DNA from 4 places in the Pararoseomonas sp. SCSIO 73927 genome. Region 4 is predicted to be linked to each of the others. Evidence: predicted binding sites of a transcription regulator. Region 4 holds the regulator's gene; each other region holds the start of a gene.
The links. The regulator LexA, encoded in region 4, represses DNA repair genes until DNA is damaged. The targets are predictions, from matches to a motif close to TGTTCTANNTANGTTC.

Region 1: VQH23_RS12195 (DUF6634 family protein) is a predicted target of LexA. The motif match lies at 4,023-4,038, and genes of this name have one in related genera.
Region 2: uvrA (excinuclease ABC subunit UvrA) is a predicted target of LexA. The motif match lies at 3,387-3,402, and genes of this name have one in related genera.
Region 3: VQH23_RS07690 (putative DNA modification/repair radical SAM protein) is a predicted target of LexA. The motif match lies at 2,257-2,272, and genes of this name have one in related genera.

The regions. Positions count from the first base shown of each region.
Region 1 is NZ_CP146232.1:2,581,950-2,589,473, forward strand. Features, by position in the region: gene VQH23_RS12180 (hypothetical protein) at 270-923, opposite strand; gene VQH23_RS12185 (hypothetical protein) at 1,161-1,394, opposite strand; gene VQH23_RS12190 (AAA family ATPase) at 1,391-3,676, opposite strand; gene VQH23_RS12195 (DUF6634 family protein) at 3,651-3,989, opposite strand; gene VQH23_RS12200 (helix-turn-helix transcriptional regulator) at 4,107-4,547, opposite strand; gene VQH23_RS12205 (hypothetical protein) at 4,924-6,297, shown strand; gene VQH23_RS12210 (hypothetical protein) at 6,312-6,740, shown strand; gene VQH23_RS12215 (hypothetical protein) at 6,942-7,424, opposite strand.
Region 2 is NZ_CP146232.1:4,512,790-4,520,313, forward strand. Features, by position in the region: gene VQH23_RS21390 (MBL fold metallo-hydrolase) at 1-385, shown strand, start outside; gene uvrA (excinuclease ABC subunit UvrA) at 419-3,313, opposite strand; gene ssb (single-stranded DNA-binding protein) at 3,645-4,196, shown strand; gene gyrA (DNA gyrase subunit A) at 4,332-7,046, shown strand; gene coaD (pantetheine-phosphate adenylyltransferase) at 7,055-7,524, shown strand, end outside.
Region 3 is NZ_CP146232.1:1,612,970-1,620,493, forward strand. Features, by position in the region: gene rfaD (ADP-glyceromanno-heptose 6-epimerase) at 22-1,005, shown strand; gene VQH23_RS07680 (DUF4170 domain-containing protein) at 1,285-1,512, opposite strand; gene VQH23_RS07685 (hypothetical protein) at 1,576-2,190, opposite strand; gene VQH23_RS07690 (putative DNA modification/repair radical SAM protein) at 2,323-3,645, shown strand; gene VQH23_RS07695 (UdgX family uracil-DNA binding protein) at 3,638-5,323, shown strand; gene VQH23_RS07700 (hypothetical protein) at 5,602-6,123, opposite strand; gene VQH23_RS07705 (epoxide hydrolase family protein) at 6,340-7,482, opposite strand.
Region 4 is NZ_CP146232.1:4,928,604-4,936,127, forward strand. Features, by position in the region: gene VQH23_RS23285 (class I SAM-dependent methyltransferase) at 1-285, opposite strand, end outside; gene VQH23_RS23290 (metal-dependent hydrolase) at 285-1,157, opposite strand; gene trpC (indole-3-glycerol phosphate synthase TrpC) at 1,533-2,327, shown strand; gene moaC (cyclic pyranopterin monophosphate synthase MoaC) at 2,324-2,800, shown strand; gene glp (gephyrin-like molybdotransferase Glp) at 2,816-4,021, shown strand; gene lexA (transcriptional repressor LexA) at 4,128-4,862, shown strand; gene VQH23_RS23315 (class I SAM-dependent methyltransferase) at 4,902-6,155, opposite strand; gene VQH23_RS23320 (hypothetical protein) at 6,155-7,524, opposite strand, start outside.

The DNA.
Region 1 (7,524 bases), 2.3 Mb from region 4:
CTGTCGCACCACCCCATCGGACCATCCCTTCTCTTGCGATGTCGGAACGTGGCCCTTCGCATGTACGGAGGTTGAGTCTAAAAATTAGAGGTTTTTTCTGACCTTCCGGAGGAGCGCTGCCGGACGCGCCTGGACGACTGCCGCAGACCTGGCCCCAGGGGCCGAGAGCCCTCTGGCCGATAGTCCGGGAAGCAGACGCTGCGCTGGCTTGGAGCCGACAGCAGCCATGGCGCTGCGGGGGGAGGGCAGGGGGAGCAGGCGTCGCCTGCCTAGGCGTAGATGCCCTGCCACTCCTGTACGGCCGACGTCAGCCGCCGCATCGTCGATGCAGGCGTCGCCAGCCGCTCGGCGACTTTAAGCAGGGCGGCAGGGTCGCCACCCTGCCGGACGTAGCGGGCGCCCGCATGCAGCCCGGCATCGTCCTCGCCGAGGTAGCGGGCGTATCTCAGGAGGTCGACGACCGTGCGGGGGGCATCGGTGCGCCGGAGGGTAACGCCGCAGAGCTCGTCCGTGACCACTCCCTCCCCGAAGGCACCGGCATGGCTCCATCGCAGGATCCGCTCCGGCAGGCCGCCATGCTTGGGAGCGTGCGCGCCCACGGGCAGGGCGAGCCAGGTCAGGACGGGGGGAGCGTCGACCAGACCACAGAGATAGGCGGCGGACAGCATGCAGACCGTCGCCCTGGACGACCTGGCGCAGGCAACCGCGATGGCAAGCCGGGCCGATGGTCTGCCAGCCATGGGCAGATGGTAGGCACCCGGCGCCGCTCTGACGACGATGCCCGCGCGGACTGCGTCGGCGAGCGCCTGCGCCCTGACGCCTGCGGCAAGCAGGTACGCCGACCGCCGCACGCAGCCGTCGGACAGCAGCTGCTCCAGCAGGGCGCGCTGTCCGACGGCGGCGGATGGTCCGATGTCGGGCATGATCTCCTGTCGACCACTGATCCACTCATAGGATGGTTCGGGGCAGGCGCGATCGCAACAACCCCCGCGAACTGCTGTCAGCCCTGCATTCCAGCCCGATCCTTGTCCAGCGATGCCGGGATCCTGCTGCGGTGTAGACTCCTTCCCTGGTCCAAGGATCCGCGACCAGTCCATCGAATCCTTGACCCCCGATCCGTGCCCCAGGCTGCCTACGCCGGTACAGCCGGATGACTGGAATCACCCACGGACCTCGAACCAGGACAGGACGGTCGCCAGCCCCTGGGACACCTGGACGAGACGGCCGCCGGGAAGGAGCAGGAGGGTGCCTCCGTCATCCTCGCAGAGAGCCGCGACCGCCAGGGGAGAGATGGCGTGGAGGAGGCCTGCCACGTCCCGGACCAGGACGTAGCGGCCGACCCTGCCGCCCTCCTCGAGTGACTCGCTCCGCAGTCTCCCTTGCAGGGCGTTCACGACGGAGTTCCCGCGGCAGCATCGGGGCGGGGCCTGCCCTGGAGCAGGGCCTCGACCTCCTCTCCCGAGATCCGCCCGTCGCGCACCAGGAGTTCCGCGATCCGCTCGACGATGCCCTGGTGCTGGCGGATCAGCTCCAGGGCCTCGTCGTAGGCCTGACGGAGGATGGCGGACGCCCGGCATCGGATGTCCGGCATGAGCAGGATCTGGTCGAGCCTCTCCGGATCGTCGGCGGCGCCGAGGAAGACGAGGCGGTCGGAGTGCCCGTCCAGTCCGGAGGACGCCATGACGGCACTGGCCAGGCGCGTCGCCCTCGCCAGGTCGGAGCCGCGCGATCCACCGGCGCCACCGCTCGGCTCGCCGAGGATCACCTCCTCGGCCGCGCGGCCGGAGAGGATGGCCCTCAGCTGGTCCATGCTCTGCCGGTGCGTCGCGTGCGGCGCTTCGCGCAGGATCTCCGAGGTGTCCACGGCCGTCATGGACCGGCCGCCGACCGCGGTGTCGACGACGACCTCCTTGAGCACGCCCGGCGCCATGACGGCGAACGCCAGGGCATGACCGGCCTCGTGCATCGCCATCCGCAGGAGCGCAGCGGGGGAATGCACCGGAGGCGCGGGGCCGATCTCCGCCTCGAGGTCGGCCAGGATCATCGGACGCCCCTGCGCCCGCGCACGCCGTCTGGCTCCGCGGCACCAGGCCTCCACATCGGCACCGACCGCCTGACGCACGACCGCTGTGGCCGCGAGCGGCTTCAGGTCCTCGTCCTTCAGGGCATCGCCCAAATGGATGCGGAGGATGGCCTCCACGCCCGAGGCATCAGGCCGCGAGAGGCGGATGACGCGCTCGAGCCTGCCCGGGCGCAGGATCGCCGGATCCAGACCGGTGGCATCGTTGCAGGTGCCGATGACCACGACGCCCTGCCTGTCGACGGCACCATCGAGCTGCTCCAGGAGCGCGTTGATGACCTCGACCACGTAGTCCCTGTGGCGGTGCGTGATGGCCGAGCGTGTGGGGAAGGAATCGATCTCGTCGACGAGCATGATGCAGGGTGCCAGCTTCCGGGCATGGGCGAACGTCGCCTGCATGGCGCTGAGGAGGTTACCTAGATGTCCCTCCTTGTGGCCCTGCCACTGCGCGAGGGACGACGCCACGAGAGGAAGGCCAGCCGATCCCGCCAAGGCCCTCGCGAAGGTGCTCTTGCCCGTTCCAGGCGGCCCTTCCAGGACGACGCCGCGGTCCAGTTCCGACCACGGCAGCTCGCCCCGGGCGTAGGCCTTCAGATCCACCACGGCCCGGCGTCCCCACTCACCGGCCTCCCCCAGGCCAGGGAGGTTTTCCAGGGTCGGCATGGATCGAACATTATCCGCCGCCGCCAGGGTGGTACGGCGGGTTACCAGTTCTGCGAGGCGGCCGATGTAGGCCGCAGCGTCCTGATCGGCCCTCCAAGCCGCGTTGAGGTGGAACGGCAGCAACTCCGGGGCAGCTTCCGCCAGCAGGGGCGGGATACCGATCCTGCCCAGTGGCGGCCACGGTCCCGATGGTTGGATGGCATCGGCGCACTGTGCGATGTGCTGTCCATCCATTGGCGGGATAACCAGTCTCTGTTCCTCGACGAGCAGGATGTCGGGATCGAGGATGGCAGGATGGTGCGTGACGACATGGATGGGCCGCCCATCGTCCAGGGACTCACGGACGATCTCGATGCTCGCTGAGCGGGGTGGCGGGCGCTCGAAGATGGAGAAATGGCTCGGGCCGTTCGGATGGCCGCGTGCCCAGGAGGGCATCTTGGCAGCGGGTGTGCGAACCGACGATCCCGCCGTGCCGATGGGATCGGTGGGCGGGTACATCCTGTCATAGATCACGCCCACGACGGACAGCCAGGCGCGGCCGATGGACATGCCCCATTCCTTGTCCGGGGCGTGGATGATGCTCACGACGCCTGGCACCATGGCCCGATCCAGAAAGCCCGGCGCGTCGAGGAGAGCGGCCCGGAGCATGACCAGCGCGCACAGGGTAGCTGGCCCCTTTCTGCGGGCGGACTCGACCGGATCGTCGTCGGGTGTGACAGGGCCCCATGGATCCGGGGCAGCAGCACCCGCGCTGCTCGGTGCGGTCGCCGTCATCTGCTTCCTGCGGCGGCGTGGGGGCTGCTCCGACGTGGTGGACCACCCATCCGACGTGTCCCCAGCCAGGGTCGCGATGGCTTCGTCCATGCTGGCAGGGAGGGCAGGCGTTGCATTCTCATCGGTGTCGCGATCAGCGGTCATGATCATCACCCGCATGCGGGGCACCTAGGACGTAATATCGGGACAGCGTGCGCGCCCAGCGGCGTTTTGAATCGATGATCCACACATCGGTTGTGTGCACGGGACCATCAGGTAACCTCGGATGGCCGATCGATGTGCCCACCAGCGATGTCAGCGTCCGGCATCCGAATTGCCAACCATCGACGATGGGGGCCGCCTCCAGGACCGCTTCCGTGGGAGCCAAACCAGCGGCGATGATCCGCATGTCACGCGCGAGCCGTTCCAGTCGTCTCGACTCGAACAGCAAGTTCAGGCGCGAGAGATCGCATCCTGGTAGTGCTTCGATCATCTGGTTCGTCCTAACCTCAGTGGCGGCTGGATCGAACAGATAGAGAACGTCGAGCGCCGCAGTCGAACCTGAATTTCGACTGTTTTTATATACCCGGTCGCCGCCCCGCAGGACGGACTACGCCGTGGTGCCGGGTCTCCTAGACTTCTTCATGGATGCCGGTCGGGCAGGCGACGTACCCGTCTTCCTGCTTCCGCCATTAAAACCACCCCTGGCCTCGCCGTCGGTGTCGTGCAGGTCGTGGGAAGCCAGTGCTCGCAGGAGGGTTGCTGCCAGACCCAGCTTCGCCGACCCCATGGCGGCGAGCGACGCCGCGATGGACCGGGATGTCGTGTCTTGTGCAGGCACTTCTCCATCAATGCCGAGGAGGTCGTTTGGGGTGATCTGGAGCACGCTGCAGATCCTGAGAAGGGTCGCAAGGTCGGGTTCCCGACGTCCGGCGACGTAGTTCTGGTAGCGTCCCTGCGACATGCCGAGACGCCTCGCCACCTCGGCATCCGCCAGGTCCAGTTCCCTGGCCCGCGCCCGCAGACGCTCGCTCCACCCCACGTCGGACATGCCGGGAAGGTCCCAGCCGTGAAGGATTCGGGCTAACTACTTATCGTTGTGGGTAGATCGCCCGTAGGCCCGGGTCTGGTGGATGTCGAAGTACCCGCTCTGGGACGCCTTTCTGAGGAAGGCACACGGGGCACAGCACCCCCTTGCCACAACGTTACGTTGTATGTACCCCTGTTTGGGTCATCGGAGACGAGCGGCCTGTGTCCCATCGCAGACATCCTCCTTGCCGGAACTCGGCGAGAACTCGTCCGGGTCGAACCACTGCCCTGGTCTCTGCCGATCACCGTGTCTGCAGCCCGTCTCCGCCCTAGGCGGCGCACCACCACGCCCTGATTCGGGGCTTCCAGCTCTCCAAGCCGACCTTCCGAGGACCGCGATGCGATATCTCGCCGCCCTGCCGCTTGCCCTGTGCCTTGCCGCGGTCATCCCGATCGCTGCCCCTCCGAATGCCCTGGCGCAGCAGGGGCCTGCCGCCACCGGCGTCCCCGCCGGACCCGGTGGCGCCGATCCCATGATCTTCCGCGCGCCGCCGATCGATCCGACGACGTTCATCCTGTCCTACAACAAGATGACCGGGACGATGCCCGACTTCCGTCCAGTAGCCGAGCAGAGCACGGCGGTGCGCAATGCGTCGGCCTTCGACAAGGCAGATGTCCTCACCCGAGAGATCGCCCGTCTCGAGGGACTGTTCGCGTCCTTCGATCCGCACAGGACGTACTCGCTCAGGCTGGTCACCAATATCCGGCAGTACGATGCCGCCCGTCAGGGATACCCGACTGGCCTCGATCCCGAGGCCTTCATTCCAATGCAGGATCCGGTGAACCACCGGCCGTTCGGCCTGCAGTTCCGGAACCTCGACGACATCTCGTTCCTGCCCATGGGCGACACCGGCACCGCGCGGAACTTCGCCCAGCGCCACCGCCTGTCGACGCAGTACGACATCGCGGGCGAGGCCCTGCTCGAGCTGGCCTACCGCCTCGTCGAGGCACCGCCCGCGATCGGTGCGGACCGGACCATCGTCCGGGCCGACATCCTGGCCGCCCGCCTGATCACGCGGAACGGTCAGCCCATCTGGGAGTTTGGCCCGACCGCAGCCGCTCGTTCGGTGCCGCAGCCCTCCCAGGCTCCGGGCACGGTCCCGGTCCTGAAGGCAGCCGATGTCCAGGGCCTCCGGATCGGGATGCCCCGTGCCGAGGCCGCAGGGATCACTTCCCGGGACTACCCCCAAAGGGACCCCACGGAGAGGCTCGGTGGCAGTGGTCGCTGGTTCCGGGGCACGCAGATGCAGGGTGTCCGAGTGCCCATGTGCGGTCTGGATGCCGGACTGACGGGGAACGGAACCTACAGCGCGGCGATGGCCGTCCTGACCGGGGAGGGGAACGGCCGCGCCGTGGTGGCGGACGAATCCGAGGCGTGTCTGGGCTTCGACATCGGCACGCCTATGAAGCCCGCCGACAGCGTCACGCGAGTGACGTCCGGCCAGCGCCTGGCCGGGCATACGCCGGACGCGGTCCGGCAGGCCCTGATCGGAAAATACGGGACGCCCACCTACACACGCGAGGGCGGCAAGGTCCTGCAGTGGATCGGGCGGGACCCGACCCGGCCGGGGAGCGATCCGGTCGCGATCGTCGCGCAGATCGAGCCGCGCCAGGGCGGGGGCGTCGTGCTCGCCGTGGAGGCCGCCGTCTACGTCGATCCACGCCCCCGCCAGGCCCCGACACCCACCACCCCGACCGCACCCCGCCTATGATCGGGAGACCGTCGATGATCCGCTGGACGGCCCTGGCAGCGCTTCCGCTCGTCGCGGGATGTGCCATACCCGGGCAGCCGATGCCCCGGCCCTACCCGGTGGCACGGCCGCCTGAGGCGGTGGCGCCCGCGCCGGTGCAAGGGCAGCGGACCGGCCCCACCACGACGTCCGGCCGCACGGAGCGGTACTCCGGGCAGTTCGATGGCGGCCGTATCACGCTCGCGATCTCGCCCGCCGCCGAGGGCCGCGTCCAGGTCGTGGCGTCCAGTCCGCGTCAGCCCCCGTGCACCATCGAATGGAGGTCGGCCGGGACGTGGTCGGGCGACGTCCTGATCTTGCCGAACGGCATCACGCTGACGCGGGTCGGCCCAACGCTCGAGATGTCCGAGGGCGAGGGCGGCAGTCCGAGCTGCACGCTCCAGGGCACCCTCCGGCGCATCTAAAATTCACCATGGCGTCCATGCAACCTGCTGACCCTGCCCACCGCCGCAAAGAGGCGGGGCGGTCCGAATGCGCCGCGCTTTCCCACATGAACGGGGGCGGGCAGTCAGGCTACACGCTGTACGGAACACCGCGCCAGGTCTGGCGGTCAGGACCGGATCAGCATGTGCACCGTGGAGGAGACTACCGGAGAGGGCCGGGGTTCATGGGCGTATGTTCGCGACATCCGCGATGACGGAGGATGGCTGACAACGAAACCTGGCGATCTCGTTGTCTCTCTTGCTGTTCGTGAAAGCGTCGATCGAGTTGTAGACCCGGACCTCCGCGTTGCTCACGCTCCCGGGCCTGCTCGAATGCTCGGTGACAAAGAAGGCGTAGACGTATTCTCCGCGAGGATAGCCGATACCGCTGGTTATCTCGGATGGACGGGTCGTATCGACCTCCTTGGTAGAGAAGATGTAGCCGTCCGCCTCGAAATGCAGCTCCGCAGGTCCGATCCCCGTCACGAAGGTGTAGTAGACCTCCTGTCGGCGCGGATGTCGTTGCGGCTCGGCGATGCGGCAGAATTCCACGCGGGCGTTCCGCTCGGGGATGTTGCAGGCGAACTGCGTCTGCCAGGGCGGGATGCAGTTCGCCATGGCCAGTGAGGGCAACATCGTCATGGCCAGGGCGGCAGGCATCTTCATGTGGATCTCTCGAAAGGCCTCCCACGGTATAGGTCCTCGCAGGCGTGTCGAGACGGAAAGCCCTGGCGACAGACCTCGCCTGGCTAGCGCCGAAGCCTGA
Region 2 (7,524 bases), 420 kb from region 4:
CGGCGACACAGCGCTGGACGTGATCGCCACTCCCGGCCACACCATGGGCACCATCTCCCTGCTGATCGACCTGAAGGATGGCGGGCAGACGCACCGCGGCGTGCTCTGGGGCGGCACCGCCTTCAACTTCAACCGCCAGCCCGACCGCATTCGCCGCCTTCAGGCCTATATCGACGGCACGGCGCGGACCCGCGACATAGCGGCGCGGCAGGGGGTGGATGTGCTCCTCTCCAACCATACGGGCTGGGACGAGGCGGCGAAGAAGCTGGCCGCGAAGCGGGCGGGCGGGCCCAACCCCTTCGTCATCGGCAAGGACGCCGTGCAGCGGGCCCTGACCGTGATGCACGAATGCGCCCGGGCCACGATGGTGGTCTGGAACGCCTGAGCCGTGGCGGCGCCCCTGACCGGGGCGCCGCGGTCAGGCGCGCTTGCGCTTCTTCGCGGGCAGCGGTGCCTGGACCCCATGCGCCGAGAGCAGGGGCGCGAGGAAACGGCCGGTGTGACTCTCCGGGCTCGCGGCCACCTCCTCCGGCGTGCCCTCGGCCACCACGCGCCCGCCGCCATCGCCGCCCTCCGGGCCCATGTCCAGGATCCAGTCGGCGGTCTTGATGACCTCCAGGTTGTGCTCAATTACCAGCACGGTGTTGCCCTGGTTCACCAGCGCGTGCAGCACCTCCAGGAGCTTGCGCACATCCTCGAAGTGCAAGCCTGTGGTCGGCTCGTCGAGGATGTAAAGGGTGCGCCCGGTTGCGCGGCGGGCCAGCTCCTTCGCCAGCTTGATGCGCTGCGCCTCGCCGCCCGAGAGGGTGGTGGCCTGCTGGCCCAGGTGGATGTAGCCCAGCCCCACCTCGCTCAGCACCTTCAGCTTGTCCCGGATGGCCGGAACGGCGGAGAAGAACTCCAGCCCCTCGTCCACTGTCATCTCCAGCACGTCGGAGATGGACTTGCCGCGGAACTTCACCTCCAGCGTCTCGCGGTTGTAGCGCTTGCCCTTGCAGGTGTCGCAGGTGACGTAGACATCGGGCAGGAAGTGCATCTCGATCTTGATGAGGCCGTCACCCTGGCAGGCCTCGCAGCGTCCGCCCTTGACGTTGAAGGAGAAGCGGCCGGCCTTGTAGCCGCGCGCCCGGGAGTCCGGCAGCTCCGCGAACCAGTCCCGGATGGGCGCGAAGAGGCCCGTGTAGGTGGCAGGGTTGGAGCGCGGGGTGCGGCCGATCGGCGACTGGTCGATGTCGATGATCTTGTCCAGCAGCTCCAACCCCTCGATCCGCTCGTGCGGGGAGGGGACCGTGCCGGCCCCCATCAGGCGGCGGGCCGCGGCCTTGTACAAGGTCTCGATCACCAGGGTGGACTTACCGCCGCCGGAGACGCCGGTGACACAGGTGAAGGTGCCCAGCGGCATGCTGGCGGACACGGATTTCAGGTTGTTGCCCGAGGCGCCGACCACCTTGAGCTGCCGCTTGGGGTCGGGCTGCCGGCGCTGCGCCGGCACGGGCACGGAGCGGCGGCCGGAGAGGTAGGCGCCGGTGACGCTGTCCGGGTTGGCGATCACCTCCTCCGGCGTGCCCTGGGCGATGATCCGGCCGCCCCCGGCGCCGGCAGCTGGGCCGATATCCACCAGGTAGTCGGCGGCGCGGATCGCGTCCTCGTCGTGCTCCACCACCAGCACGGTGTTGCCGATGTCACGCAGGCGCCGGAGCGTGACGAGCAGGCGCTCATTGTCCCGCTGGTGCAGGCCGATGGAGGGCTCGTCCAGCACGTAGAGCACGCCCGTGAGGCCGGAGCCGATCTGGGAGGCCAGCCGGATACGCTGGCTCTCGCCACCCGAGAGGCTTGCAGAGCCACGGGCGAGGGAAAGGTAATCCAGCCCGACATCCACGAGGAAGCGCAGCCGGTCGTTGATCTCCCGCAGGATCCGGCGGGCGATCTCCTGCCGCTGGGGGGAGAGCTGGTCGAAGACGCCCGCGAACCACTCCATGGACTTCCGGATGGACAGGTCGGAGGCCTGGGCGATGTTCAGGTCCGCCACCCGGACGGCCAGCGCCTCCGGCTTCAGCCGCGCGCCCTGGCAGACATGGCAGGGGCGCTCGGACTGGTAGCGCTGCAGGTCTTCCCGGACCCAAGGGTTGTCCGTCTCGCGCAGGCGCCGCTCGAGGTTTGGGATCACCCCCTCGAAGGCCTTCTTCACCTCGTAGGCGCGCAGCCCGTCCTTGTACTTCAGGGTCACGACATCCGAGGTGCCGTGCAGGATGGCGCTCCGAACCGCCTTGGGCAGGTCGGCCCAAGCGGTGTTGGTGGAAACCTTGAAGTGCCGCGCCAGGCTCTCGAGCGTCTGGTCGTAGTAGGGCGAGGAGGAGCCGCCGGCCCAGGCGGCTACGGCGCCCTCGGCAATGGTCTTCACGTCGTCCGGCACGACCAGGGCGGGGTCGAAGAACTTCTCCATCCCCAGCCCGTCGCATTCCGGGCAGGCGCCCTGGGGCGAGTTAAAGGAGAAGAGCCGGGGCTCGATCTCCTCGATAGTGAAGCCGCATTCCGGGCAGGCGAAGCGGGAGGAGAAGACGGTCCGCGCCCCCTCCTCCCCGGGCTTGGCATCCGCCCCTTCCAGGTAGATGACCCCGTCCGAGAGGCCGAGCGCCGTCTCGAAGCTGTCGGCCAGGCGCTGCTGGGCGCCCTCCCGCACCACCACGCGGTCCACCACCGCCTCGATGTCGTGCTTCAGCTTCTTGTTGAGGGCGGGCACCTCCTCAATCCGGTAGAGGGTGCCGTTCACCTTCACCCGCTCGAAGCCCCGGCGCTGGAGTTCGGCGATCTCCTTCTTCCACTCGCCCTTCTTGCCGCGGGCGATCGGGGCCAGGACCAGCAGCCGGGTCCCTTCCGGCATGGCCAGGGTCCGGTCCACCATCTGCGAGACGGTCTGCGCCTCGATCGGCAGGCCTGTGGCCGGGGAGTAGGGGATGCCCACCCGCGCCCAGAGCAGGCGCATGTAGTCGGCGATCTCCGTCACCGTGCCGACGGTGGAGCGGGGGTTGTGGGAGGTGGTCTTCTGCTCGATCGAGATGGCAGGCGACAGGCCCTCGATGCTGTCCACGTCCGGCTTCTGCTGCAGCTCCAGGAACTGCCGGGCATAGGCGGAGAGGCTCTCCACGTAGCGTCGCTGGCCCTCCGCGTAGATCGTATCGAAGGCGAGGGAGGACTTGCCGGAACCGGAGAGGCCGGTGATGACCGTCAGCGTCCCCTTGGGGATGTCGAGGTCGATGTTCTTGAGGTTGTGCTGCCGGGCGCCGCGGATGCGGATATGGCCGCCGCTGCCGATCTCGAGCCCGCCCCGGTTGGCAAGGCGGCCGCTGGTCTCGGGAAGGCTGTCAGGCACAGGCGATCCGACCCTTTGTTCGCATTGTGTTCAGGGATGTTTGCCACCATATAATGGCGGCGGGAAGAGGTTGCCGGGGGGCGCCTCGTCCCTTCCCCCCGGGGGGTGGCCTTGCCGCCTCCCGGGGGGTAGCTTCTGCGACCCGCCTGGGTTTCCCCGTGAGGATTCGTGGGCGGGCGGCAGCGATTCGCGGCCCCGGCGCGCGGAACCGCTCGAAATTGGTTGTGGATGGCTTCGGCCCGGGCTTCCCCGGCCGGGCAGGGATGTGGGTGGCATGGCCGGCGTCAACAAGGTGATCATCCTCGGCACGCTGGGGCGCGACCCCGAGGTGCGGAACTTCCAGAACGGCGGCCGGGTGGTGAACCTGCGCCTGGCGACCAGCGAGCGCTACAAGGACCGCGAGGGGAATCAGCAGGAGCGGACCGAGTGGCACTCGGTTGCTATCTTCAACGAAAAGCTGGGCGAGATCGCCGAGCGCTACCTGAAGAAGGGCAACCAGGTCTACATCGAGGGCGCGCTGGAGACCCGGAAGTGGACCGACCAGCAGGGCCAGGAGAAGTACACCACCGAGATCGTGCTGCGGCAGTTCCGGGGCGAGTTGACCCTGATCGGCGGCCGCGGGCAGGGCGGCGGCGGGGGTGAGGAGGGCGGCTTCGGCGGCGGCTCCTCCGGTGGTGGCGGCTATGGCGAGCGCGGCGGATCCAGCGGCGGCGGCTACGGCGGCCGGTCCTCCTCCTCCGGCGGCGCCAGCAAGCCCCGTAGCGGCGGGGGTGGCGGCGGCTGGGACGCGCCGAAGGCCGACCTGGACGACGACATCCCGTTCTGATGGCCGCAATGCTGGCGGCAGGCTCTTGATGGCCGTTCTGGCCGGATTGGAAGGCGATAAGTGAGCGAGACGGAAGGCGGACCGCCGGACGAGCGGCCCTTCGACGAGACGGCGCCCGTCACCATCGAGGCGGAGATGCAGCGCAGCTACCTCGATTACGCGATGAGCGTGATCGTGGCGCGCGCCCTTCCGGACGCGCGGGACGGGCTGAAGCCGGTGCACCGCCGCATCCTGTTCTCCATGAACGAGAACGGGTTCACGGCGGACAAGCCCTACAAGAAGTCCGCCCGCGTAGTCGGCGACGTGATGGGTAAGTACCACCCGCACGGCGACAGCGCGATCTACGACGCCATGGTCCGCATGGCGCAGCCCTTCTCCATGCGCGTGCCCCTGATCGACGGCCAGGGCAATTACGGCTCCATGGACGGCGACCCGCCGGCGGCCATGCGCTACACCGAGGCGCGGCTGGCGAAGTCCGCGACCGCGCTGCTGGCCGGGATCGACGAGGACACGGTCGACTTCTCGCCCAACTACGACGAGAGCGCGGAGGAGCCGCGGGTCCTCCCGGCCGCCTACCCGAACCTTCTGGTCAACGGCTCCAACGGCATCGCCGTGGGCATGGCGACAAACATCCCCACCCACAACCCGGGCGAGGTGATCGACGCGACGCTGGCGATGATCGCCAACCCCGACGTCACGCTCGAGGAGCTGATGGGGATCATGCCCGGGCCGGACTTCCCGACAGGCGGTCTCATTCTCGGCCGTGCGGGCATCCGGGCCGCCTTCGAAACGGGGCGCGGCTCCATCCCCGTGCGCGCGCGCTGCGAGATCGAGGAGATGCGCGGCGGGCGTTCCGCCATCATCGTCACCGAAGTCCCGTACCAGGTGAACAAGGCGACGCTGATCGAGCGCATCGCCGACCTGGCGCGGGCCAAGCAGGTGGAGGGCATCTCCGACCTGCGGGACGAGAGCGACCGCGACGGCATGCGCATCGTGATCGAGGTGAAGAAGGACGCGACGGCGGAGGTGGTGCTGAACCAGCTCTACCGCTTCACGAACCTCCAGACCTCTTTCGCCGTGAACTTCCTGGCGCTGGACGACGGCACGCCCCGCCAGATGGGCCTGCGCGACGCGCTGCAGGTCTTCATCCGCTTCCGCGAGGAGGTGATCACCCGCCGCAGCCGCTTCCGGCTGAACAAGGCTCGGGATCGCGGCCATATCCTGATCGGCCTCGCCATCGCGGTCGCGAACATCGACGAGGTGATCCGCATCATCCGCGCCAGCGCGGATGCCGCCGAGGCGCGCGCAGCTCTGATGGCGAAGGCTTGGCCGGCGGGGGACATCGGCGCGCTGCTGGCGCTGGTGGACGATGCCGGCAACCTCGTGCAGGACGACACGGTTCATCTGACCGAGGCACAGGCGCGCGGCATCCTGGAGCTGACGCTGCGCCGCCTGACCGGGCTGGAGCGCGAGAAGATCCAGCAGGAGCTGGACGAGATCGCCGCCAACATCCGCGAGCTGCTGGAGATTCTTTCCTCCCGCCCGCGGCGGCTGGAGCTGATGGCGCAGGAGTTGGCGGAGGTGCGCGCCCAGATCGCCTCCCCGCGCATGACGCAGATCGTGGACGGGCTGGCCGAGCAGGACGACGAGAGCCTGATCGAGCCGGGGCTGATGGTCGTCACCCTGACCCGCGACGGCTACGTGAAGCGCACGCCGCTGGAGACCTTCCGCGCCCAGAACCGGGGCGGCCGCGGCCGCAGCGCGGCGGGCACGCGGGAGGACGACGTCGTCATCCGCAGCTTCAACGCGCACACGCACCAGCACGTGCTGTTCTTCACCAGCCGCGGCATGGCCTTCCGCGAGAAGGTGTGGCGTCTTCCGGAGGCGGGCCCGACGGCGCGTGGCCGCTCGCTCCGCCAGCTCCTGCAGCTGCAGGACGGCGAGCAGGTGACGGCGGTGCTGCCGCTGCCGCAGGACGAGAGCCTGTGGGAGAACCTGCACCTCGTCTTCGCGACCGTCTCGGGCAATGTCCGGCGCAACAAGCTCTCGGACTTCCGCAACGTGCGCGCGGCGGGCCTGATTGCCATGAAGCTGGACGAGGGCGACAGCCTGGTGGGCGTGCAGACCTGCCGGGAGGGCGACGACATCCTTCTCGCCACCCGGCTCGGCCGCGCCATCCGCTTCACGGCGGAGGAGGGCGTGCTGCGCGTCTTCGCGGGCCGCGACTCCACGGGCGTGCGCGGCATCAAGCTGGTGGGCAAGGACGACGCGGTCATTGCCCTCTCCGTCCTGCGCAACGTCCCGGCCACCCCTGGCGAGCGCGCCGCCTACCTGAAGCTCTCCGCCGCCCGCCGCCGCGCCCAGGGCGAGGCGACGGCAGAGGAGGCCGCGGAGGCGAGCGCGGCGGCCGATGCCACGGCCGAGGAGGGCGCCGAGCCCGCCGAGGAGGTGGCGCTGAGCGATGAGCGGGCGCAGGAGCTGACGGAGGCGGAGGAGATTCTCCTCGTCGTCACCGACACCGGCTTCGGCAAGCGCAGCTCTGCCTACGAGTACCGCCGCTCCGGCCGGGGTGGGCAGGGGATCGCGAGCATCCCGCTGGGCCGCAGCAAGGGCCACGCGGTCGTCGCGACCTTCCCGGTGCGCCCGGGCGACGACGTGATGCTGGTGACGGATAACGGCCGCCTGATCCGCATGCCCGCCGACCAGGTGCGCGTGATGGGCCGCCCGGCTGCTGGCGTCACCCTCTTCCGCCTGGACAAGGGGGAGGAGGTGACCTCCTGCTTCGTCGTGGTGGATGACGGGACGTCGACGGAGGGCGCCGCCGCCGAGCCCGGCGCGGCCGATGCCTGAGCGACCCCGTGGCTGAGCGTCCCACGGCGGAGCGTACCGGCGTCTATCCCGGCACCTTCGACCCGGTCACGAACGGCCATTTGGACGTGATTGGGCGGGCTGCGCGATTGGTGGACCGGCTGGTGATCGGGGTGGCCCGGAGCGCCGGCAAGGGTCCGCTCTTCCCGTTGGAGGAGCGGCTGGAGCTGGTGTTGGCCGAGACCAGGGCCATCGCGCAGGAGACCGGGACGGTCATTGAGGCGGTCCCCTTCGAGGGGCTTCTGGTGACGCTGGCGCGGCAGGTGGGCGCGAATGTGATCATCCGCGGCCTCCGCTCCGTCACCGATTTCGACTACGAGGCGCCGATGGCCGGGATGAACCGCCGTCTCGACCCCGGGGTTGAGACGGTGTTCCTCATGGCCGGGGAGTCCACCCAGTTCATCGCCTCCCGCCTCGTGCGGGAAATAGCGGCGCTGGGGGGAGACATTTCCGGCTTCGT
Region 3 (7,524 bases), 2.2 Mb from region 4:
GATTAGGAAGGGGGCCGCCCGATGCTGCTACTGACCGGGGCCGCGGGCTTCATCGGATCGAACCTGTTGGCCCGCCTCAACGCCGAGGGCCGGGCGGATGTGGTGATCTGCGACGCCCTCGGCACCGAGGGCAAGTGGCGCAACCTGCGCGCCCACGAATTCGCGGACTTCGTGCCGATCGATGACCTGGAAGCCTGGCTGGCCCGCGCCCCGGCGTTCGACGGCGTGATCCACCTGGGCGCCAACTCCGACACCACCGCCACCGACGGCGACGAGGTGATGCGACACAACTTCGCCGCCTCCCTCACCCTCTGGCGCCACTGCGCCGCCACCGGCACGCCTTTCCTCTACGCCTCCTCCGCCGCCACCTACGGCAACGGCGATCAGGGCTTTGAGGACCGGGACGACCCCGCCTCCCTCGCCACCCTCCAACCCCTCAACCTCTACGGCTGGAGCAAGCACGTTTTCGACCGGCGCGTGGCGCGCATCGTGGAAGCGCGTGAGGCGGCCCCGCCCCGCTGGTACGGGCTGAAATTCTTCAACGTGTACGGCCCGAACGAGTACCACAAGGGCCACATGCGCAGCGCCGTCCACAACATCACGGAGGCCGTGCTGCGCGGCGAACCTGCCCGCCTCTTCGCCTCCGACCGGCCGGACATCAGGGATGGCGGCCAGTCCCGCGATTTCGTTTGGGTGGACGACATCTGCGACGTCATCCTCTGGCTGCTGAACGGCAACGCGGCGTCCGGCCTCTACAACATCGGCGCCGGGCAGGCCCGCAGCTTCGCGGACCTCGCCCGCGCCGTCTTCGCCGCCCTCGGGAAGCCGCCGGAAATCGAGTTCTTCCCGATGCCGGAGACCCTGCGCGGCCGATACCAGTACTGGACGGAGGCGAACCTCACGAAGCTCCGCCGCGTCGGGTACAACGCGCCGATGACAGGGCTGGAGGACGGGGTCGCCCGCTACGTGCAGGGGTTCCTGACGCGGGAGGACCGGTACCGCTGACGGACCAGGGGGAGGGAGAAGGAATTCTCCCTCCCCCTGGAACCCCCGCCCTCATCTTTTTCTTCAGGGCTGCCGCGGAATGCGGAGCTGGCGGATCGCCGAGCGGCCACGCCGCTCGGCGCAGGACAGGGCCGCTCGTGCCGACCTCGAATCAGGGAGGGAGCTTCGCGGAACAGCCCCGCCTTCCGCGGCAGCCACCGGGAAGAAGATGATGGGGTCCAGGGGAAGAATTTCTTCTTCCCCTGGTGGTGGGTCCGGGAGGCGAAGCCTCCCGAAGGCTCACCCCACCTTCGCGCCGCCCGGACGGGGCACGCTGATGACGAAAAGGCGGTGGTTGGCGATGTCGATGTTGCGCCGCGCTTTCTCGTTCCACACGCGGTCGGCGGTCTTCTCGTCGGTGTAGGGGCCGTAGCTTTCCTCGGTGCCGGGCTCCAGCGTGCTGAAGGTGGCGTCCGTGAAGATGCCGCCCCAGATGAAGTGCAGCTTGGGGTAGGAGGTGTCGGGCATGGCTTCGGCTCGGCGCTGTTGCGGCGCAGCACATAGGCCCGCGGCGCGGGATTGCCAAACCCGTCAGTTGCCGTCGCGCTTGTCGCCGCCGCTGGCGTAGCGGGCGCGGGCCTCGGCCAGGGCGGCCTCGCGCATCGCGTTCCACTGCCGCACGCCGTCGGGGTTGGTACGGGCCGTGTCGGCCAAGTGCTGCGTCCAGCGCGCCCCGGCCTGGGAGTAGTCGTAGGGGGTCAGGCCGAAGCGGTCCTGCAGCACGCGCACGGGGTCCTGCCCCACCTCCTGGGCCGCCGTCATCTCGGCCTGGACGCGAAGGTAGGTTTCGGCGCTCTCGAACACCGCGGGCTTGGGCGTGTCGCCGGAGCGGCCGAAGCGGCCGGCCTCCGGGCGGGCGAAGACCTCGCCGTAGCGCGCGAAGACGGGGCCGGCGGGGTCCCCGTTGGTGAGGGCGGCGAGGAAGGCCTTGTTGGCGGCGTTCCAGTCGGCCTCGCTCACCCGCAGCACGCCGAGGATCTCCGACAGGGGGCGCCCGGCGGCCAGGCGGGCGTTGGCGGAGGTCCACTCGTCGAAGGTGATGCCGTTCACGGGGGCGGGCAGGGCGTCCGCTGCACGGGCGGGGCGGGCGAGGAGGAGGGCGGCGAGGCCGAGGGCCGCCCGGCGGCCGTGCGGGTGGGGCGTCATCAGGGGATCCTGGTGGCTGTCCAGGGGTGAACGGCGCCGGCCGGGCGGGGTTGAGGCGAGGGGATTCGTTCGGTTTCTGTTCTTGCCGGGGCGGCGGCGCTGCCCATATGGAAGGGCGTCCGGAGAACCCCCTTGGAACTGCGCGAGAAGCTCGAGATCCTGGCCGATGCGGCGAAGTACGACGCCTCCTGCGCCTCCTCCGGCACGGAGAAGCGGGACAGCCGGGACGGTGGCCTGGGCAGCACGGAGGGGATGGGCATCTGCCACGCCTATGCCCCGGACGGGCGCTGCATCTCCCTGCTGAAGGTGCTGCTGACGAATGCCTGCGTGTTCGACTGCGCCTACTGCATCAACCGCGCCTCCTCCAACGTGCGGCGGGCGCGGTTTTCCGTGCGGGAAATCGTGGGGCTGACGCTGGACTTCTACCGGCGCAACTACATCGAGGGGCTGTTCCTCTCCTCCGGCATCATCCGCTCCCCCGACTACACGATGGAGCAGATCGTGCGCGTGGCCCGCGAACTGCGCGAGGTGCACGGCTTCAAGGGCTACATCCACCTCAAGACCATCCCCGATGCCGACCCGGCGCTGCTGGCGGAAGCGGGGCGGCACGCGGACCGGCTTTCCATCAACGTGGAGCTGCCGCAGCAGAGCAGCCTGAAGACCCTGGCGCCGGAGAAGGATGCGGGGCGCATCCGCGTGGCCATGGCCGGGCTGCGGACGCGGATTGAGGAGGCGAAGGAGGCGAGGGCGGAGGCCGCGAGGCCGCGCGTGGCGATGAAGGGCGGCCCGCGCGCGGCGGCGCCGCGCTTCGCGCCGGCGGGGCAGTCCACCCAGATGATCGTGGGCGCCGATGCTTCCACCGACGCGACCGTGCTCGACACCAGCACGCACCTCTACGGGTCCTACCGGCTGAAGCGCGTCTACTTCTCCGCCTACTCCCCCATCCCCGACGCCTCCGCCCTGCTGCCGCCCGTGGCGCCGCCGCTGGTGCGGGAGCACCGGCTGTACCAGGCGGACTGGCTGCTGCGCTTCTATGGCTTCACGGCGCCGGAGATCATGGCGGGCGGCGAGAACGGGATGCTGGACCTGGAGGTGGACCCCAAGCTCGCCTGGGCGCTGAAGCACCGCTGGATGTTCCCCGTGGACATCAACCGCGCGGACCGGGAGATGCTGCTGCGCGTGCCCGGGCTGGGCGCGAAGACGGTGGACCGCGTCCTCTCCTCCCGCCGGGTGCGGTCCTTCCGCATGGCGGATCTCGCGCGGCTTCGCGTCAGCCTGCGCAAGGTCGCGCCCTTCATCACCGCGATCGACCACCATCCCCGCGCCGGGCTGCTGGACCGCCAGGACCTGCGCGCCATGCTGGTGCCGAGGGACGGGCTGGCGGACCGCGCCGCCATCCTTCCCGGCGGGCTGATGCCGCGCCCGGTGCAGCTGCCCCTCTTCGCCCATGCATGAGGTCGCCCTCGCCACCCCGGACGACTTCGAGGGCTGGCGCACCGCCGCCCGCGCCCTGGTGATGGCCGGCATCCCTCCGGAGGAGGTGGAGTGGCGGGCCGAGGGCGATCCCGTGCCCCTCTTCGGCGGCGGCCCACCGCCCGCGCCGCCGGCCGATGCCCCGCCGCCCCGCGTGCCACGCGGCTTCCCCGACCTGGCGCAGCTCGTCATCCGCCACCGCGACCCTGGCCGCTTCGCCCTGCTGCACGGGTTGCTGTACCGGCTGCAGCACGAGCGCGGGCTGCTGGACGACGCCGCCGACCCCGCCGTGTCCCGTGCCAACGCCATGGCCCGCGCCGTGCGGCGAGACGCGCACAAGATGCACGCCTTCGTCCGGTTTCGAGAGGTTCGGGTGGAGGACGGTGCCCTGGCGGCCCCGCTCGCCGCGCCCGATCCTGTGGCGGTGCCGGACACCCCTGCCCCCGCGCGCAACGCCCGCAGTGTCGCCTTGGCGCTGCGCGACCACGGCGCGCTGGAGGAGGCCGCCGAGGCGCCCCCTGCCCCGCCCGCGCCCCGAGCCCCGGAGCCGCCGCCGGAGAGCCGCTTCGTGGCCTGGTACGAGCCGGAGCACCACATCCTGCGCGCCGAATCCGCCTTCTTCACCCGCCGCTTCGCCATGCTGCGCTGGAGCATCCTGACCCCCGCCCTCTCCGCCCACTGGGACGGCGAGGCGGTGACGTTCGGCCCCGGCGCCCGCCGCGCCGACGCCCCGGCCGAGGACGCGGCCGAGACCCTCTGGCGCGCCTACTTCGCCTCCATCTTCAATCCCGCGCGCCTGAAGCCGGACGCCATGCGCGCGGAGATGCCGCGCAAGTACTGGCGCAACCTGCCCGAGGCGCAGGACATCCCCCGCCTGATGCAGGAGGCGCCCAGGCGCGTGGCCGAGATGGTCGCCCGCGGCGCCACCCCACCGGTGGAGCGCCGGCAGCGCGCCATCCACCTGCCCGCCATCATCCGCGCCGCGCAGCCGGAGGCGGCGGGAAGCGTTGATTCCCCCATGCCCGCCGATCTGCTGACCCCCAACGAGAGCTTCGCGGAGGCCCAGGCCGCGCTCCGCCGCGACCTGCTGGCGCGCAACGACCTGCCGCCCTGGACCGCCAACGCCACCCAGCCCGTGATGGGCGAGGGCCCGCAGCACCCGCTGCTGATGTTCGTCGGCGAGCAGCCCGGCGATGAGGAGGACCTGAAGGGCCACCCCTTCGTCGGCCCTGCCGGCCGCCTGTGGAACAAGGCGCTGGAGGAGGCGGGCGTGACCCGCGACGAGGCCTACGTCACCAATGCCGTAAAGCACTTCAAGTTCACGCCCACCGGCAAGCGCCGCCTGCACCAGTCGCCCGATGCCGGCGACATCACCTTCTACCGGCCCTTCCTGCTGCGTGAGATCGACTTCGTCGGGCCCCGGCTGATCGTCACCCTCGGCGCCACCGCGCTCCGCGCCGTCTCCGGCCGCGCCATGCCTGTGACGAAGCTCCGCAGCTCCCTCCTCCGCGATCCGGAAGGCCGGCCCTTCTACCCGACCGTCCACCCCTCGTACCTGCTGCGCCTGCCCGATCCGGCCGCGAAGGCGCGGGAGTACGACCGCTTCGTGGAAGACCTGGGTCAGGCCGCGGCCACCGCGCGCAACCTGCCGGCGCGCTGAACGGCCCCAGGGGAGGGGAGAAGGAATTCTCCCCTCCCCTGGACCCCACCCCTCATCTTTTTCTGAAGGGCTGCCGCGTAATGGGGGGCTGGGGTCTCGCCTCGGGTCCATGACCCGAGGCGCGGGACAGGTCCGTCAGGGCTGACCTGAAGTCAGAAGGCCTGCGGCGCCGCCCTTCCGGAATCGTATCCGCGGCAGCCAGATGGGAGGTCCGGGAACCTCAGGTTCCCGGCGGGGGTCCAGGGGGCGGAGCCCCTTGGGGCAACCTCCCGACAGGCTCAGTCCTCGGGCCGCTCGCTGACCGCCGGCGCGGCGAGGGCGCCGGCCATGCGCGTGCCCTCGCCCAGGCGGATGGTGCCGTCGGGCTGGGGCACGGCCAGCGGGGCGACCAGGATGGTCGCGCTGGCCCCCGTGACGCCCAGGGCGCGGGCCACGGGCGGGGTGATGTCCAGCAGGCGCCCCGCGCTGTCCGGGCCGCCGGGCTGGACCAGCACGGTGGTGGAGCGCCCGTTCTGCAGGTTCTGCACCCGCGCGGTCGTGCCCTGGGGCAGCACGCCGCTGACGCCCACGGCCGTGGCATTGGCGAGGGAAGGGGTGCTCAGGACCCGCGCTTCGGTCTGCCGCGCCTTGCCGGAGCGGTCCGCCGAACGATCCGGGGCGCGGGGCGGGGTGGGCGCCGGGCGCGGCGCCACCTCGATGATGGCGCTGGGCGCCTGCTCCCGCGGGGCGGCAAGCGCCGCGAAGGCCTGCAGGCCGCAGGCCGCCACGACAACCAGCCCCGCCAGACCGCGAGAAGACATGGCAACCCCCGAACCCCACGGCGCTGCCCGTTCCGATCCCCCCGGAGGAACGCTGGCATTGCCGTGCGAAGGGGCATGCTACGCCGGTCCGGGCTGCGAGGAACCTCACGAGTGAGGCATGCCCGACGGCGGTGCCGCGGCGTGTCCGGGACGGCACGCACCGGGCCTTGCCGCCCCTCACCGGCCAGGCGGAACGGGCGCGGCCCGGGGTGGGTCCTAGGCCTCCGTCTGCCGCCCCCAGGCTCGCAGGTCGGCCACGAAGTCGTCCGGCACCTCCAGGGCCGGGAAGTGGCCGCCGCGGGGCATGTCGCTCCAGCGGTTCACCGCGTAGCCCTTCTCCACGAAGCTGCGGGGCGGCATGGGGGAGCGTGGGTCGGGGTAGGAGGCCACGGCGGTGGGCACCATCACGCGACGGCCGGGGGGCATGTTGCGCACGCCCTCCTCCATCGCGCCGAAGTAGTACCAGGCGCCGGTCGTGAAAGCGTCGTTCATCGCGTAGATCATCACGTCGGTGATCAGCTGGTCCTTGGTGAAGACCTGCTCGAAGGGGCGTTCCCGCAGGTCGGCCCAGTCGTGGAAGCGCTCCACGATCCAGGCGGCCTGGGCGAGCGGGTTGTCCTGCATGGCGTAGGCCAGGGACTGGGGCTTGGTGCCCTGGAGCTGGGCGTAGGCGCCGAGCTTCCCCTGCACGCCCGCCTGCTCGGCCTGCCAGGCCAGTTCCTCGGGCGTCTTCGGCGCGGTGTCCGGGCGGACGAGGACCATGTTGAGGTGGATGGCCTTCAGGGAGGCCACGTGGTCCAGGGCGAGCCAGGCGGTGACGGCCGCGCCCCAGTCGCCGCCCTGGGCGCGGTAGCGCGGATAGCCCAGGCCGCGCATCAGCACGTCGAAGAGGCGGGCTGTGGTGCGGGCGGAGATCGGGGCCTCCGGCTTTCCGGAGAATCCGAAGCCGGGGAGGGAGGGGATGACGAGGTCGAAGGCGTCCTCCGCCCGGCCGCCGTGGCGGGAGGGGAAGGCGAGGGGCTCGATCACCTCCAGGAACTCGAGGACGGAGCCGGGCCAGCCATGAGTGAGGAGGAGGGGGCGCTTGCCGCCAGCCTCCCCGACGACGTGGTAGGCGTGGATGTCCAGATCCTCCACGCGGGCGGTGATCTGGGGGTGGCGGTTCAGCGCCGCGGCGGCGGCATCGGCGTCGTAGCCCTCCAGCCAGTGGTCGCGCAGGGCGGAGAGGAAGTCCGGGTCGCAGCCATACTTCCAGCCGGCGTCGCGGGGCTGCCGGGGCAGGGGGGTGGCGCGCAGGCGGTCCTTGAGGTGGGCCAGGGCGGCGGGGTCCCAGCGGACCTCGAAGGGGCGGGTCTCCATGATCGTTCCTGTCGTCCTTCCTCGGGCCTTGCGGTGCTGCAA
Region 4 (7,524 bases):
GCCGCCATGGCCGGAGCCCACCTCCAGCACCCTCGCTCCCTTCAGCGGCAACCCCTCCGTCGCCTGGTGGTAGAGGCCGATGAAGGCGCGGGCGGGCTCCTCCTCCGCCGAGACGGGGAAGGAGGCCCCGGACACGACGTAGCCGTAGTTCAGGAAGGCCCAGCGCGGCGTGCCGGAGAGGCGGGAGAGCAGGTTGTAGCTGCGCCGCCAGATCCAGCGCCGCAGCCGCGGGAAGGCCCCGCGCTCCGTCGCCCGCAGCACCCGGCGGAACAGGGGAGTGGCCACTAGGCCGGGATCGGGCCGGGGCTGGGCGCGGCGTGGTGGATGGGGGCCAGCCCCTCCTCCGCCAGGATGCGTCGCCCGGATTCGATCAGCCGCGCATCCTTCGCCCCGCCCCCGCCCCGGTAGCCCGGCCGCAGGGAGGCGAGGCAGGCGCCGATCAGCCGCGTGATGAAGCCGGGATAGACGAGGATGATCCAGAGGAAGCGCAGCCGCACGCCGAGCGTCACCTCCTGCCCGGAGGCGCGGACCATGGAGAAGGCGTTCCGGAGGGCGAGGTTGCAGACCGCCGCCACCACCGTGCCGAAGGTGAGGACGCGGCCGACGTAGCGCTTCCACCCCGGCAGGCGGGAGGGGATGGCGTGCAGCACCTGGAAGGCCACCGCCGAGTGCTCCACCTCCTCCAGCGCGTGCCAGGTCCAGAGGCGGCGGTAGGCGGGGTTCACCCGCCGCAGCAGCTTCGGGCGGCCGAGGACGGAGCACGACATGCTGTAGGTGATCTGCTCGATGGCGCAGGTCACCACCACCCGGCTCCTCGGGCCCTGGGCGGCGGAGAGCATCCTTTTCGCCTTCGCCTCCATCCCCTCCACGTCGTAGCCGAGCGCGCGCAGGCCGTCGTTGTAGGATTCGTGCTCCCGCGTGTGAAAGGCCTCCTGCAGCGCGTAGCCCTGGATGCCCTTCAGCACCTCCGGGTCCTTCAGCTCCCCCGCAAAGGGCCGGAGGGAGCGGATAAAGAAGCGCTCCCCCTCCGGCAGCATCACCGCGAAGCCGTCCACCAGGGCGGATTTCAGCAGGTCCCCGTCGAACCAGGCGCGGTCCGGCTGGGCAGCGATGCCGAAGCGGATGTCGCGGGGGATGATCTCCGGGGTGTCGTCCATGGCGGCCTGTGCGCTCCGTGGGGCCAGGAGGGGCGGTATAGCCGAGACGGTCAGATGGTCCCACCCGGCCGCCCTTCCACCCCTCCGCCCTCGCCGGCCGCCGTTCCGGGCGCGTAGCGATCCACGTTCCGGCAATTACCGGCCCGCATCCGGAACAAGGGGGCCCGCGTTGGAGCCGCTGCGGGCCGGGCAGGCTGCCAGCGCCCCCCTGCCCCGCGCGCGTGCCGCTTGACGGCACCGGCGCAACGGCGCGAGGAACCGCCCATCATGGACCAGACCCTCCCGGTGACGGACGCGCCCCTGACCGACTCGGGGCGCGCCGCGCCTCCCCCCTCCAGCGCCGCTCCTGCTGGCGCGACACCTGCTGGCGCGACCCTGTCGGACACCCTCCGGCAGATCCTCGCGGCCAAGTACCTGGAGGTGCAGGCGCGCCAGCAGGAGATGCCCCTGGCCGAGATGGAGCGGCGCGCGCGGGACGCGGGCCGTCCCCGCCCCTTCACCGCCGCCCTGTGCAACGCCGTGGCCGATCTGCGGGTGGGGCTGATCGCCGAGGTGAAGCGCGCCTCCCCCTCCGGCGGGCTGATCCGCGAGCCCTTCGACCCCGCCGGGATCGCGCGGGCCTATGAGGCGGCGGGCGCCACCTGCCTCTCCGTGCTGACGGACGAGCCCTGGTTTCAGGGCACGGCGGAGCATCTCCGCCAGGCGCGCGAGACGACGCGGCTCCCCGTGCTGCGCAAGGATTTCATGGTGGACCCCTGGCAGGTCTTCGAGGCTCGGGCCATGGGCGCGGACGCCATCCTCATCATCATGGCGGCCGTGACGGACGAGATGGCGGAGCGGCTGGAGGACACGGCGCGCGGGCTGGACATGGGTGTGCTGGTGGAGGTCCATGACGAGGCGGAGCTGCAGCGGGCGCTGGGCCTGGAGACGCGGCTGATCGGCGTGAACAACCGCGACCTCCGCAGCCTGAGGACCGACCTCGCGGTGACCGAGCGCCTGGCCCCCCTGATCCCCGCGGACCGCATCCCCGTGGCCGAGAGCGGCATCCGCACCCCCGAGGACGTGCGCCGCATGGCCCATGCCGGTGCCCGCTGCCTGCTCGTGGGGGAGCACCTGCTGCGCCAGCCCGATCCCGGCGCCGCCGCGCGCCTGCTGGTGGAGGCGGCTTGAGCGGCCCGCTCACCCATTTCGACGCCGCCGGCCGGGCGGCGATGGTGGACGTCTCCGCCAAGGCCGAGACGGTGCGGGAGGCGACCGCGAGGGGCCGCATCACCATGCGCCCGGAAACCCTGGCCCTGATTGCGGAAGGCCGGGCCGGCAAGGGCGACGTGCTCGGCGTGGCGCGGCTGGCCGGGATCATGGCCGCCAAGCGCACCGCCGAGCTGATCCCGCTCTGCCACCCCCTCCCCCTCTCCTCCGCCTCCGTCGAACTGGAGCTGGCGGAGCCGGACGCGGTGGAGATCACCGCCACCGTCCGCACCGCCGGGCGCACCGGGGTGGAGATGGAGGCGATGACGGCCGTGACCGTGGCCGCGCTGACCGTCTACGACATGGTGAAGGCCGTGGATCGCGCCATGCGGATCGAGGCGGTGCGCCTGACCCGGAAGTCCGGCGGCAAGTCCGGCCTCTACGAAGCCGACTAGGGAAGGCCGGACAGGATGATCCCCGTCGCCGAGGCGCTGGAGCGCATCCTCTCCGCCCTCATCCCCGCCCCTGCCGAAACGGTCTCCCTGCCGGAAGGCTGGGGCCGGGTCCTCGCCCGTCCCGTCCTCGCCCGCGTGACCCAACCGCCTGCCGACGTCTCCGCCATGGACGGCTACGCGCTGCGGGCGGCCGATGCCGCAGCGGGGGCGCGGCTGCGCGTGATCGGCAGCGCGCCCGCCGGGCACCCCTTCGCCGGCGCGGTCGGCCTGGGCGAGGCGGTGCGGATCTTCACCGGCGGCGCGGTGCCCCCCGGGGCCGATTCGATCCTGCTGCAGGAGGACGCGACGGCCGGGGACGGCCTCGTGACCCCCACCGAGGCCGCGCAGAAGGGCCGCCACATCCGCCGGGCCGGGCTGGACTTCGCCGCCGGCGACGCGGTGCTGGAGGCGGGCCGCCGCCTGAGCGCCCGCGACATCGGCCTGGCGGCCGCGGCGAACCACCCCTGGCTCCACGTCCACCGGCGCCCGCGAATCGGTGTCCTCGCCACCGGGGACGAGATCGCCCTGCCCGGCGACCCCATCCCGCCGGGCGGCATCGTCTCCTCCAACGCGCACGCCCTGGCGGCCCTCGTCCGGGCCTCTGGCGGGGAGCCGGTGGTCCTGCCCATCGCCACCGACGACCGGGATGCCATCGCGGCCGCCGCCGAGGCCGCAGCCCGCTGCGACCTGCTGCTGACCACGGGCGGCGCGAGCGTGGGCGAGCACGACCTCGTCCAGTCCGCCCTCGCTCCCCAGGGCTTCTCCCTGGACTTCTGGAAGATCGCCATGCGGCCGGGCAAGCCGCTGATCTGGGGCGACCTGCGCGGCACACCGATGCTGGGCCTGCCGGGGAACCCCGTCTCCGCCCTTGTCTGCGCCGTGATCTTCCTGATCCCCGCCCTGCGCCGCCTCTCCGGCCTGCCGGCCGGCCCGGTGGAGACCCGCACCGCCCTGCTGGGGCGCGACATGCCCGCGAACGACCGTCGCCAGGACTACGTTCGCGCCGAACTCGCCCGCGCCGCGGACGGAACCCTGACGGCTACTCCCCTCGCCGTGCAGGACAGCTCCATGCTCGCCGCCCTCGCCCGGGCCGGGGCGCTGGTGGTGCGCCCGCCACATGCTCCGGCGGCCCCGGCGGGCTGTTCTATCGAAATTGTGGACCTTTCTTCTCTCGGCGTCTGAGGAGCGGCATTGACCGACGCGGAAGAACTTTCATAGAACTTCCGGATGGGTTGCCCGTTTGTTCGTGTGAACAAGCCATGCCCGCCTCCAGGGAGACGCCCAGACCATGCTCACCCGCAAGCAGCACGAGCTGCTCACCTTCATCGACAAGCACCTGCGGGACACCGGCTTCTCCCCCTCCTTCGAGGAGATGAAGGAGGCGCTGAACCTGAAGTCGAAGTCCGGCATCCACCGCCTGATCACGGCGCTGGAGGAGCGCGGCTTCCTCAAGCGCCGCGCCCACCGCGCCCGCGCGCTGGAGGTGATCCGCGTGCCGGAGAGCCTGTCCCCCCGCGCCGCCCAGGCCGTGGCCGCCGCGCCCCTGCCGGCGCCCGCGCCCGCCTTCGCGCCGAACGTCATCCGCGGCAATTTCGCCACCAACCTTCCCGGCGCCGTCCGCACGGCCAACGACGCGGCGGCCGTCCACCTGCCGCTCTACGGCCGCATCGCCGCCGGCCTTCCGATCGAGGCGCTGCGCGACATGGGCGAGAGCGTGGAGGTGCCTGCCGCGATGCTCGGGGGCGGCGAGCACTACGCGCTGGAGGTTTCCGGCGACTCGATGGTCGAGGCCGGGATCCTGGACGGCGACACGGTGATCATCCGCCGTGGGGACACGGCCGACAACGGCGCCATCGTGGTGGCCCTGGTGGACGAGAACGAGGTGACGCTGAAGCGCCTGCGCCGCCGCGGCAACTCCATCGCGCTGGAGGCGGCCAACCCGCGCTTCGAGACCCGCATCTTCGGGCCGGACCGGGTGAAGGTGCAGGGCCGGCTCGTCGGGCTGGTGCGGCGCTACCACTGATGGCCGGGCGCCGGGGGTTCGCCCCCGGCTCTGCCAAATTCAGCCCGCCTCGTCGGACAGGAGTTCCACCCCTTCTAAGACGGCGGTGAAGCCGGCCTCGCAGAACAGCCGGACCTCCACGCCGCTCAAGTTCTCGGCCGCGTCGAATGTCAGCGAGGCCGTCCAGCCCTCGACAATAAGTGCCTCCCCTTGAACGGTGCGGGCTGCCAAACGGGCGGTGCCGCCTCCGGCGCAGACATCCATGACCGCATCCCCCCTGGCCGCCGCGCCGGGGCGGAAGCGCAGGCGCGCGGTCCAGCGTCCCCGCGCCAGCGGCAGGTACGGGCCGAACAGGCCGGTCCCTGGTGTCCCGTCGAGGATGATGGCCCTGTCCTCCCGCCGGCCGATGCCGGTCTGCAGCCGATCGTCGGTGGCGGGCAGGTGCATGGCCGCTTTCGTGAGGCGCCGCGCTTCCCAAACCGTGGCCCAGGCCGGGTCGGCGCAGGGAATGCAGTCGCCGGCCCATCCGGCGCGGGCCAGGGCACGCCGGAAGTAGCTCTCGTGAAATCCGAGTTCCATCCAGCCATTCTTTCGGATGGCCCAGAGGGAGTTGCCGTCCAGCCGCACGCCCCAGGGCTGGGGGAAGTCGGCGGTGATCGGCTCCCCGCCGAAGAAGATGCGTCCGCCCTCTGCCACGCGGGCCTGCAGGGCCCGCAGCAGGCGCAGGTGGTCGGCGCAGTGGTGGAAGCACTCGAAGAAGAGAACGGCGTCGAAGGTGTCGCCGCCCTTCTCCGCCCAGAAGAAGTCGTCGTTCACCACCTCGACCGCGAGTCCTTCCCGCGCGGCGCGGCGGCGGATCAGTTCGCAGAAGCGCGGCTCCACGTCCACGCAGGTGACGTGGTGGCCCAGCCGCGCCAGCTCCAGCGTCGTGTTGCCCCAGCCCGGCCCGAACTCCAGCACGCGCGACCCCGGCGGCAGCGCCATGGCGCGCAGCGCGAAGTCGATGCCCATCAGGTGCTCGCCGGCGGTGGTGGCGCTGCCTGTGGAGTACGGGAAAGGCCGGCACAGGGCGGCCTCCACGTCCAGCGGCGTCGCTTCGTTCGCCAGTGCGTAGTCCCGGCCGGCGATGGTGACGTAGATGCCCATTTGCGCCTCGCGATAGGCGTCGGAGAAGGGATCCTCCGGCATCCCAGCAGGCGGGTCGATGCGGAAGGTGCCGAAGACGGCGCGCATAGCATCGTCCGAAACCCGCTCCGCCCGGTCGCATTCGGCCAGGGCCTCGTCCAGCTCCTCCAGGCTCCGCAGCACACGCATCACGGAGCCTCCGGCCCGTCGTCGCAGGGATCGTCGATGATCCCCATGGCCACCCAGGGCTGGGTTTCGGAGTTCGATTCGGCCGAGGGAACGGAGGTGCGGATCTCCAGCGCGTCCCCTCGCTCCCGGATGGAGCGGGCGACCTGCCGGCGCATCAGCGTCTCGAACAGCTCCAACCGCTCGCCGTGGCGGGACAGGACCTCCCGCACCTCAGGCCGGGAGGAGCGGCGGAGCGCCGCGAAACCGCGGAGCGAGAGGCCGGCGGAATAGTTCCAGAAGCTTCCGTGGGCGTGGCGCCCGCCCGTCTCATCCGTCGCGTCCACCACCACCCCGTCCTGCCTCACCGGGCCGCCAAGGTCGACGGCATGGGTGCCGAGCGCATAGGCGCCGAGCGCCCGGTCCAGCGCGGGCGCGATGCGCGGGTCCTCCAGCGCCGTCGCCGCGCGGGCCAGGGCGAGCACGGCGGCGGCGTGGCAGTCCAGGTAGGGCGGCTCACCCTGGCCCATGGGGAAGACGGAGACCTCTCCTCCGGCGGCGTCCCTCATCGGCCGCTCGAAGGTCAGCAGCGCGTCCACCGCGCGCCGCAGCGCCTCGTGGTGACGGGGGGAGCCGGTGACGGCCAGGGCGTCCACCAGCCCCATCACCACGAAGGAGAGCGGGCGGGAGAAGATGGCGCGCGGGTCCGCCGCCGCGGGGGCGAGCATGTTCTCCTCATAGGCCGCGAGGAGCTGGTCGTGCATGCCCAGCGCCTCCTCCACCACCGGCCCCGCGGCGTTCCCCGCGCGGGCGAGCATGCGGGCGCGCCGGGCGAAGGCCGCCAGCTCCACGCCGTAGTCGTAGGACAGGGAGAGGTCGATCGGCTGGCTCGGCGCGGCGGCCGCCTCCGCGCCGATGATGGCGGCCATGTCCTCCACCCGGTCGTAGAAGCCGCCGGAGGTCAGCAGCTTCGTCTCCTCGGCCGAGATCCGGCCGCCGCGGTGCGCCCCGGGGAAGGCGTGCTCGGCCACCACCCAGTGCAGCTTCCCCTCCTCCCGCGCGACAATGCTGAGGGCCGAGAGGCGCCCGGGCTCCCGCGGGAGGGAGTGGATGGCGGGCGAGAAGCCGCGCATGAACCGGTCCCGCGACATGGACCAGTAGGGGGCGCCCCGGATCGGCAACAGACCCTCGGCGGGCTCCGTCGCGCCGGCCACGATCGGCGCGGCGCCGGGCTGCCGGGCGCGCACGGTGTTATAGACTATGCCGAGCTCGCCGTGGGTGAGTTCGTCCGTCGCGATCGTCAGCACGAGGTCCGAGACGGTCAGGCCCGGATCGAGGTCGAGCGACACCTCTGCCCGGAAGACCGTGCTGCGCGCGTCGAAGCGGTAGGCAT